DNA from 3 places in the Shewanella sp. AC34-MNA-CIBAN-0136 genome. Region 1 is predicted to be linked to each of the others. Evidence: predicted binding sites of a transcription regulator. Region 1 holds the regulator's gene; each other region holds the start of a gene.
The links. Region 1 encodes sigma-54, which starts transcription at its own class of promoters, with help from an activator protein. Its sites were predicted from a motif close to GTTGGCACGNNNNTNGNNT; they were not measured.
Positions count from the first base shown of each region.

Region 1 (3,284 bases):
CCTTGCCACCACTACACTCACATTGACTGGCAACGCCAAATTGGATCAATCAGGTAGCCAGGTTACCGGTAATAAAATCAAGTACAACATCAGTGCTCAAGAGCTGATTGCCGAAAGTACTGGTACAGGGCAAGATCGGGTAATCACCATCATTCAACCAGAGAATTTCCAAGACGAGTCGGCGCCAAAGCAAAAACTCCCTGAAATTCCTGTTAACAAGCAGATCAAACCATGACCCAAATTACCTTAACCGCTGAAAATCTAGCTAAAAGCTATAAAGCTCGTCAAGTTGTTAAAGATGTGAGTTTAACGGTTAAAACCGGCCAAATTGTCGGTCTTTTAGGCCCCAATGGTGCAGGCAAAACCACCACCTTTTATATGGTTGTCGGCTTAGTAAAAAGCGATAAAGGCCGAATATTGATTGACGATGACGACCTTACTGCCGATCCTATGCATTTGCGCGCCCGCAAAGGTATAGGTTACTTACCACAAGAAGCCAGTATTTTCCGCAAGCTCACCGTTTACGACAACATAATGGCCGTACTGCAAACTCGCAAAGAGCTCAGCACAGACCAACGTATTGAACAGCTTGAGCACCTACTCGAAGAGTTCCACATTACTCACATACGCGACAGCCAAGGCATGTCGTTATCGGGTGGTGAACGTCGTCGTGTTGAAATTGCGCGCGCTTTAGCTGCTAATCCAAAATTTATTTTGCTTGATGAGCCCTTTGCTGGTGTTGATCCTATTTCGGTCATCGACATTAAAAAAATCATCCAACAACTTAAAAACCGCGGTTTAGGGGTATTAATTACCGACCATAACGTACGTGAAACGCTAGACGTTTGTGAGCGAGCCTATATCGTTAGCCAGGGTAATTTAATTGCCGAAGGCACACCAGATGAGATATTAAGTAATCAACAAGTTCGAGCTGTGTACTTAGGTGAACAATTCAAGCTATAGTTACTTTACTGGCCTTTTAGTCTAGCTAACTCATTTCATTGAACGATACCTAAACAACGTTAAATGTCATTGATGTTTATGGCAATCTATTACAGTTCGAGATTGTCATTTTTATGGAAAATCATCTAGGGATAAGCGGTAAATGAAAGCGTCACTCCAACTTAAAATGGGTCAACACTTAACCATGACCCCACAATTGCAGCAAGCCATTCGCTTACTGCAATTATCGTCATTGGAGCTACAGCAGGAAATCCAACAAGCATTAGATTCAAATCCATTGCTTGAAATAGAAGATGAGTTTTCTGAAGCAAAAGACTCCTTAAAAGAAAACCGCGACCAAGCGGATACAGACTTTAGTGACAACAGTATTGTTAATGTCGAAAAAGACACTTCCACCGTCGACATAGCAGAATCCATGACCAAAGAAACCATGGATGATTTAGCCATGGATACCACATGGGATGAAGTATACACAGCCTCACCTATGTCAGGTTCAGGCAGTGCAAGCATGCGCGATGACGACATGCCCTTTCAAGGTGAAACTACTGAAGGTTTGTACGAACACTTAGAATGGCAAAAAAATCTCACTCCATTTTCAGACACAGATCTCGCCATTGCCACCGCCATTATTGATGCCATTGATGAACGCGGTTATCTAACCCAAAGTACCGAAGATATTCTCGAAGCCATGGGTGATGAAAATGTGGAACTCGATGAGGTTGAAGCGGTATTAAAACGCGTTCAACACTTTGACCCTGTGGGTGTTGCTGCACGTGATTTAAGTGAATGCCTATTTATTCAATTAGCGCAATACTCTAACGACACACCCCATATCGATAATGCCCGTTTGTTAATTAAAGGCTATTTAGAGTTAATTGCTGGCCGTGATTTCAGATTATTGATGCGAAAAACAAAACTAAAAGAAAATGAGTTACGTGACGCAATCACTCTAATCCAGACACTCAATCCTCGTCCGGGCTTATTAATTACCCCCATGGATGATGAATACGTGATTCCCGATGTCACAGTATTAAAGAAAAATGGCCGTTGGGTAGTAGAGTTAAACCCAGACAACATGCCTAAAATTGGTGTTAATCAGCAATATGCAGCCATGGCTAGAGGCAGTAAAAACCCGTCGGATAGTCAATTTATTCGAGGCCATCTGCAAGAGGCTAAATGGTTTATTAAAAGTATTGAAAGCCGTAATGATACTTTACTTAAAGTGGCAAATTGCATTGTGCAATTTCAGCAAGGCTTTTTTGAATATGGCGAAGAAGCCATGAAGCCTATGGTGCTCAATGATATCGCTGAAGCTGTAGAAATGCATGAATCGACCATTTCACGAGTCACCACACAAAAATATATGCACACCCCTCGAGGTTTATTTGAACTAAAATACTTCTTCTCTAGCCATGTCAGTACTGACGATGGCGGGGAATGCTCATCAACGGCCATTCGTGCTTTTATCAAAAAGCTGGTTGCCGCAGAAAACCAGAAAAAACCACTGAGTGACAGTAAAATGGCTCAGCTTCTGGCAGAACAGGGCATAAACGTTGCTCGTCGTACGATAGCAAAATACCGTGAAGCAATGATGATCCCGCCCTCAAACCAACGTAAGAGTTTATAACCTACTAGGCAATGGAGGATTTTTTATGCAAATAAGTCTGACTGGACGTCATGTCGAAATAACAGAATCTTTACGTGAATACATCCACAGTAAATTTTCAAAGCTTGAACGACACTTCGATCAGATCCATAATGTACACGTTGTGCTCAATGTAGAAAAATTACAACAAAAAGCAGAAGCCAAAATCAACATTAATGGCGCAGAAATTTTTGCAATGTCAGAAAGTACTGATATGTATGCTGCAATAGACGCCCTGATCGATAAACTCGACCGTCAGGTAATTAAACACAAAGAGAAGAATACAAAACACTAACGATGGAACTTTGTACCATTCTGCAGCCGGAATGCACTACCTGTGCCACACCGGGCAGTAAGAAAAAAGTACTGGAACTCATCAGCAATTTAGTCGCTGCCCAGTACCCAACCCTGTCTTCGCAAGAGGTTTTTGAAAGCCTGTTAGCGAGAGAGAAAATGGGTAGCACAGGTATAGGAAATGGCATTGCGATACCTCATGGTAGATTAACGACCATCGATCACCCTATCGCGATATTTATTAAATGTGAAGAAGCCATTGCCTTTGATGCAATCGATAAGCAACCCGTGGATCTTTTATTTGCTTTGTTAGTACCTGCAGACCAGTGCCAACAACATTTAGGCACGTTATCGAGCATGGCCCAAAAGTTAAGCGATAAGC
Region 1 is NZ_JBEOPJ010000023.1:4,318-7,601, reverse strand. Features, by position in the region: gene lptA (lipopolysaccharide transport periplasmic protein LptA) at 1-235, shown strand, start outside; gene lptB (LPS export ABC transporter ATP-binding protein) at 232-963, shown strand; gene AAEY94_RS18385 (RNA polymerase factor sigma-54) at 1,106-2,590, shown strand; gene hpf (ribosome hibernation promoting factor) at 2,616-2,903, shown strand; gene ptsN (PTS IIA-like nitrogen regulatory protein PtsN) at 2,906-3,284, shown strand, end outside.

Region 2 (3,284 bases), on a different contig from region 1:
ATGGAAAACCAAGCAGCATTAGGTTTAGTGTTTAAACTGACGTTTTAATGATAAGTGTTAACCTAATATAATAAAAATGCCGCTGATATCAGCGGCATTTTTATATCAACAAGTTAGCGTAAACGTTCAATTAAAAGTAAGTAACTTCTTTTACGCGTTTAGGACGATTTTGTTGTTCGTACAACTGCCATACTTGTTTAAAGTCCAGAGCTAGCTCCGTGACATAAAACTCACCAGAAGGGTAGGTCTTAACCACTTTAGCGCCGCGAATAATACCACTCACGCTAGATTTAACGTTGTCGTCAGTTAGTAACCATTCACTTACGTCGCTATTAGCCGAAATTTTTTGTCCATATACTTGCTCAGCCAACTCTCGGTAAGCGGCAATTTTTGAAGCTTGCATCGCCATTAAAATACGATGTGATGGCTCTTTACTGGGCTGAGTCGCCAACGGGGCATAACCAATTGCCGTTAGCGTTGGGAACGAGGCTGGCGCTTCGGTTTCCCACTGAACATATTTATCTTTGCTCACACAGCCTGTGAGCAGCAATAGCATAATTAACATCAACGACTTCATAGTTTATCTCCTAATACGGTGTAACGACTGTCGCCCTTATTCTCGTGGCGATACAGTAAACCATTGCGTGATTCAATGAGTTCAGAGGGTTGTAAATAACCCGACAAACTCGATGCTGCCACAAATGATTGCACCGCTGAAAGGACGCGATTATTGGTCACATTAACCACTCGGCCGTTAAACACAATACCTTCAGGGGTTAGGGTCATGGTTGACACTAATACGTGTGAAACCGGTAAATCTGCACGTAACAGTTCCCAGTTGCGGCTCAACATAAACTCGCCTTGTTCTGTGGCGCGCAAATTTGTCGCCACATTTAAATCGACTAAGTTAAATTCATGAGCGTGGAACGCCGCGAGTAATCCTTGTTGTAACTGTAATGCTAATTCATTGGTTGCATTTAAATTACTGGTCATCACTGGCGTAGAAATCAGCAGTGGTTGATCTGGGCGTAAGGCGTCATTTTGTAACACTAACTCGTTAACTAACTTTTCTGCCCACACATTCACTTGGCCTTTGGGTGATATTCCCGCAGCCTGAATATCATAAGCCAGCTTATCGTGATAAACCTCATCTTCGTCGACGATTTTGACAAATTTACCGTTATTACTAAAGGCAAGGTTATTGGCAGCATTAGGCGTTTGGGTGCATGCCGCTAACGATAACGACGCAAGCATGACCGTGGAGATAAAAAGCCTGTTAATCATAATAATTCCTCTAACAAATAATGCCGCTAGTCTTGGTATAAATGAGTCATTTAATCGCCTTGTCCATCGATAGTTAAGGCCAATTATGTACTCTTTATTATTGGTGTCTTTATATCGGCAAATGCGTTAAAAGCTTTACTGTAATAGTGCAACATCGAAAATAATCACTAATATAGTGAGTCGGCACAATTTTTGCTTTGATTAAAATAGAGTAAGCTGAATTTACACAATTGTGCAAAATAGACGATTTTTTGACATTAGGACATTGTATGTTGATCCGACACAGCCCTGTTAACCGAACTAAAACCTTCAATCACCTTGCCGTAATAGCAATGCTATGTGTGAGTGCATTGTGTGTAACGTCGTCGGTATTGGCTGAACAAATTGAAGTAACTGGTAAGGCTAAAATCGTTAATGGCGATATAGATAAAGCCCGTGAAGACGCCATAAGCCAAGCATTAAATTACGCCAGTTTAAAAGCCGGGGTTAACTTTTCCAGCGAACAACAAGTCAACCAAGGTCGGCTTACTCAAGATACCTTTCAAATTCAGCGGATGGGATCGGCCAATAACGTTGAATTAATGAGTGAAATGATCAGCCAACACACCATTACCGTGGTGTTACAGCTTGAACTCAGCGAACAAGAACCTAACGCACAATGTAAAAGCCAGTCTCTCAAGGCCGCGATTATGTTGCCACAAGCCTATTTACAAGAACGCGAACAGTTGCGTTATGGTCAATTAGCTCACTTTGAAGAGCGGATCACCGAGCAATTAGGTAAAGCTATCAATGCACAGTCGCGATACAGTTTTGCACGACTACATGCAGATGAAAAAATTGATAACACCAATCAACTGGTCAACTTTAAAGGATACCGTATTCCCAGTTGGTTAGGCGAAATCACCGACAGCCAATATCTGCTGCAACCTGAAATCATTGATATTTCGACCGAACCTGCTCAAAGTAGTTATATGGGCTTTGTCGAGGATGATCCGTTAAGACAGTTTATATTTAAATTAACCCTTTACCACGGGATCAGCGGTGAAGTGGTGTGGTCAGAATCATTCGCCACCTCAGCGCCTTGGGAATTTGAAAGACAAGAAATCGTCTCACCTGCTAACCAGCGCTTTTGGCGATCATCTTATGGCCAGGCGATCAGCGATATTTTACAGCAAAGCGTGATGTCGCTGGATAAGCAGTTAAACTGTCGTCCATTATTAGGCCAAATTGTCGCCAGGCAAGGGGATCGTATTATCATCAATTTAGGCCGTAAAAATGGCGTTAAAATGGGTGATAAGTTCCAAATCGTATTACAAAAGAATATCCCAGACAGATTTAATTCCATGCGTGCCATCGCCACTAAAAGTCGTGCCAATGTGGTTATCGAACAAGTTACCGAAGACAGCTCAACCGCAATATTCGACGGCATCGACAGTGCAGATAATATTCAAGTAAATGATATTGCGATTAAGAACTAATGATTGGTTACTAGAAGCTAATTGTTCAGACTTAAGTGCTAAGTGCTAAGTGCTAATCGATAACAGTAAGGCGATTATGAATTTGTTGGTTATTAATCAAGCAATTAAATATAAAAGGTTTAATTCGATTATAAACTCAGTATAATCACTGGGTCTCTCTATAGCTCAACAGGATAGAGCAGCCGCCTCCTAAGCGGCCGATCGGGGTTCGAGTCCCTGTGGAGAGACCAGTTTTTGTATATTTCATGAATATAGACATATAATTTCGAGAATAATATCAATGACTGAACTTTTTATTGCAAATCTCAAGATAATATCTAAAAAATGGCCAGATATTGCATCTAGATTAAAAACGACAACGTTTGAAAATATAGAAGCCTTTTTAATTCAAGGTTATAACCAAACTATTAGCGTGAGTGGAATTCAACTTAGCAGCCGTCATAATCGCCTTGCCGAAGCCCAACTTTTTATCAGTACATTACCAATAGATGCTAGTCACATAACCGTCTACGGTGTTGGAAT
Region 2 is NZ_JBEOPJ010000001.1:294,136-297,419, reverse strand. Features, by position in the region: gene AAEY94_RS01290 (DUF6268 family outer membrane beta-barrel protein) at 1-48, shown strand, start outside; gene AAEY94_RS01285 (LPP20 family lipoprotein) at 131-577, opposite strand; gene AAEY94_RS01280 (FlgO family outer membrane protein) at 574-1,284, opposite strand; gene AAEY94_RS01275 (flagellar assembly protein FlgT) at 1,554-2,762, shown strand; tRNA gene AAEY94_RS01270 (tRNA-Arg) at 2,917-2,992, shown strand; gene AAEY94_RS01265 (motility associated factor glycosyltransferase family protein) at 3,043-3,284, shown strand, end outside.
Region 2: a site for sigma-54 is predicted at 1,464-1,482, ahead of AAEY94_RS01275 (flagellar assembly protein FlgT). Genes of this name have one in related genera too.

Region 3 (3,284 bases), on a different contig from region 1:
GGGTCATCAGCAATCGGTTTCTTGGCAGTAGAACTACAGCCAGCCAATAACACTACTGAGGCTAACGCAATGTATTTAATCATGTTAGCTCCTTAGAGATTCTGATTAATATAAGACAACATCTGATCAACTGCCGAGATAACTTTAGAGTTCATCTCGTAAATACGTTGACCTTGAATAAGGTTGACCAACTCTTCTGTTACATTCACGTTAGACGTTTCTAGTGCTCCTTGGCGAATAGAACCTAAGCCGTCTTGTGACGCTGTACCTTGAATAGGTGTGCCACTTGCACCCGTTTCGGTATACAAGTTTTGTCCTAACGGGTCTAAACCTGCCGGATTAATAAAATCGGTCATGGTTAACTGGCCAATAACTTGACTGGCTGCGGTACCAGGGGTTTGCACTGACACTTCGCCCGATGCAGACACCGTAATACTGGTGGAATCATCCGGGATGGTAATTGGCGGTTGCACCACATAACCTGAACCCGGGGTTACAATCTGACCAGTATCATCTAAGCTGAACTGGCCATTACGCGTGTAGGCTGCTGTGCCATCTGGCATTTGCACTTCAAAAAAGCCCGAACCTTCAATCATTAAATCTAATGAGTTATCGGTAGTCAGCATGTTGCCTTGGGTAAACATTTTTTGGGTAGCAACAACTTTAGTACCCGCACCAATGTTTAAACCATTGGGTAACTTGCTGTTGTCTGAACTAATACCACCGGCTTGATTAACCGTTTGATAAAGTAAGTCTTCAAATACCGCACGACTTTTCTTAAATCCGACAGTACTGGCGTTGGCCACGTTATTTGAAATAACGGCAATGTTAGTTTGCTGGGCATCGACACCGGTTTTACTTATCCATAACGCTGGATGCATAATAATTACTCCTAACTAATTCTCATCAAGGAAGTGGACGCCCGATCAATTTCTTCAGCGTTCTTCATCATTTTGACTTGCATTTCGTATTGACGTTGAATATCAATCATGGCGACCATTTCATGCACTGAGTTCACATTACTGCCTTCAACCGCGCCGCTTTCAACTTGAACGCCGGGGTCATTTGGTGCATTACCACCCGCAGTTAAGCGAAACAAACCATCTTCACCGCGCATTAGGTTTTCGTTACCAGGATTAACTAATTTAATCCTCGCGACCTCTTCTATCACTTCAGCGGTTGCTCCTTGCGGACGTACTGAAATGATACCGTTGGCGGAAATTTCTATTTTCTCAACCGGAATGGGTAACACAATAGGACCCGAAGCTCCCATTACCGGACGGTTACTGCTATTTAACAACAAACCTGTACTGTCAATTTTTAAACTGCCCGCACGGGTGTACCCTTCAGAACCATCTGCCGCTTGCACTGCAAGCCAGCCATCACCCTTAACCGCAATATCAAGGTCACGACCAGTGGTTTTAATCGGACCACCGTTAAAATTACTGCCTGGGCTTTCCATCATCGAAAATACCCGAGTAGGCAAGCCTTCACCAAATGCCTGCATTGAACGGGCTTGGACCATGTCAGCTTTAAATCCATCAGTATTGGCGTTAGCAAGATTGTTCGCACTCACTGCTAGGGCATTCATCCCCTGCTTTGCGCCACTCATGGCAATATAAAGAAATTTGTCCATTTTTTGCTCCGTCAAACTTTCTGCAAAAACACTATATACACAGAATAAGCAAGCATCATGCCAATGAGATTTAAGTTGTGTTGTAAGGAGGTAACTACATGAATCGGTTAATCAATAAAATTAATGAATAACGCGTGAGTGTCAAAAAAGCATCTATCAACACTAGTGAGGTGATAACAAGGAGTAGCGAGGAGTAACAATAACAAGGATAAAGGCAAGGTGTTGCCGTAAACGGCAACACCTATTATCACGTAAACATAAATTGATAAGGTAAAAGTAAACGTAAACTTAGCGGATTTGTAATATGGTTTGATTTAAGGTGTTATTGACTTCAAGCGTACGCGAGTTAGCCTGGAAGTTACGCTGAGCCGAGATTAAATCAACCAGCTCTGTGGTTAAATCAACGTTTGATTGCTCAAGCGCAGATGAACGAATACTACCAAATGTACCGCTATTGGCCTCTCCCGCTAATGCAGCACCTGAATCGATACTGGCTTTCCAAGATGTATTACCCACCTGTGTAAGGCCTTGTTCATTAGCAAAGCGTACTAATGCCACGCGCGCTAACGGAACCGTTGAGCCATTACTGTAACTAGCGGTAATTAAACCATCGGAACCAATACCAACATTGGTTAATCGACCTACGGTAATACCATCTTGAGTCAATTCAGTCACTTCAAACGGAGAAGCATATTGAGTCGGATTATTAAATTTTATCGTAAGCGCTTGAGTACCATCGGCCCCAGGACCTAAAGCACCTGCACCAGCAGCACCTAAAGCCTCAGTGGTAATAGTGGTAGGGTCACTGATAGTATAAGCACCAACAGAGTTAAACTTAAGCACCGCACCTGACCATGTTCCACCAGCCGTGCCCGGATTAACAGCAGACGCGAGCCCTGTTGGATCCACGATACCGTCACCATCAGTGTCAGTATCTGTATCCGTAGTATATTCCCCAGCAGTTGTTACATCGACAGGATCACCATCAACAGCATAAAAAGCTACCCAATTACTTTCGCCAGTATGCGAACCACCAGTGGGTTTAACAAAGTAAGTGGTCATAATATGTGATTCACCTAATGAATCATAAATCGTCACTGAGGTGGAATTATTGAATGTATCAGAATCTGCAGGATTAAAATTAGCTGGATTTAATGCTATTTCACTCACATTAAGATTCATCTGCAAACCAACATTTTTAGTTTGCACTGGGCTACCCGCCGTGTCAGGTATCTTAATCGGTTGGGTTGTGGTTAAACTCACTGAAGTTGAGTTACCATCTTCATCCACTGGGAAACCTTGTAAAAAATTACCTGCTGAGTCGACCATATAATTACTTGAGTCAACTTTAAACGCACCCGCACGGGTGTATGACTGATCTTGCGAACCTAATTCTGAAGAGGTAACAAAGAAGCCACCACCACTGATCGCCATATCCAACGAGTTACTGGTAAATTGCAAGCTACCTTGATGAAACTGCTGCGCAACTTGTGTGGTAGTTGCACCGCCACCCACAGCTGTTTTACTGTTAGAAAAAATTGAATTGGCGTAAACGTCAGCAAATTCAGCTCGCGACTCTTTAAAACCAATAGTATTGACGTTGGCGATGTTATTCGCGGTTGTATTTAAGTCTTTTTGCGCGGCAGCG
Region 3 is NZ_JBEOPJ010000001.1:262,100-265,383, forward strand. Features, by position in the region: gene flgH (flagellar basal body L-ring protein FlgH) at 1-83, opposite strand, end outside; gene flgG (flagellar basal-body rod protein FlgG) at 93-881, opposite strand; gene flgF (flagellar basal-body rod protein FlgF) at 893-1,636, opposite strand; gene flgE (flagellar hook protein FlgE) at 1,925-3,284, opposite strand, start outside.
Region 3: a site for sigma-54 is predicted at 1,683-1,701, ahead of flgF (flagellar basal-body rod protein FlgF). Genes of this name have one in related genera too.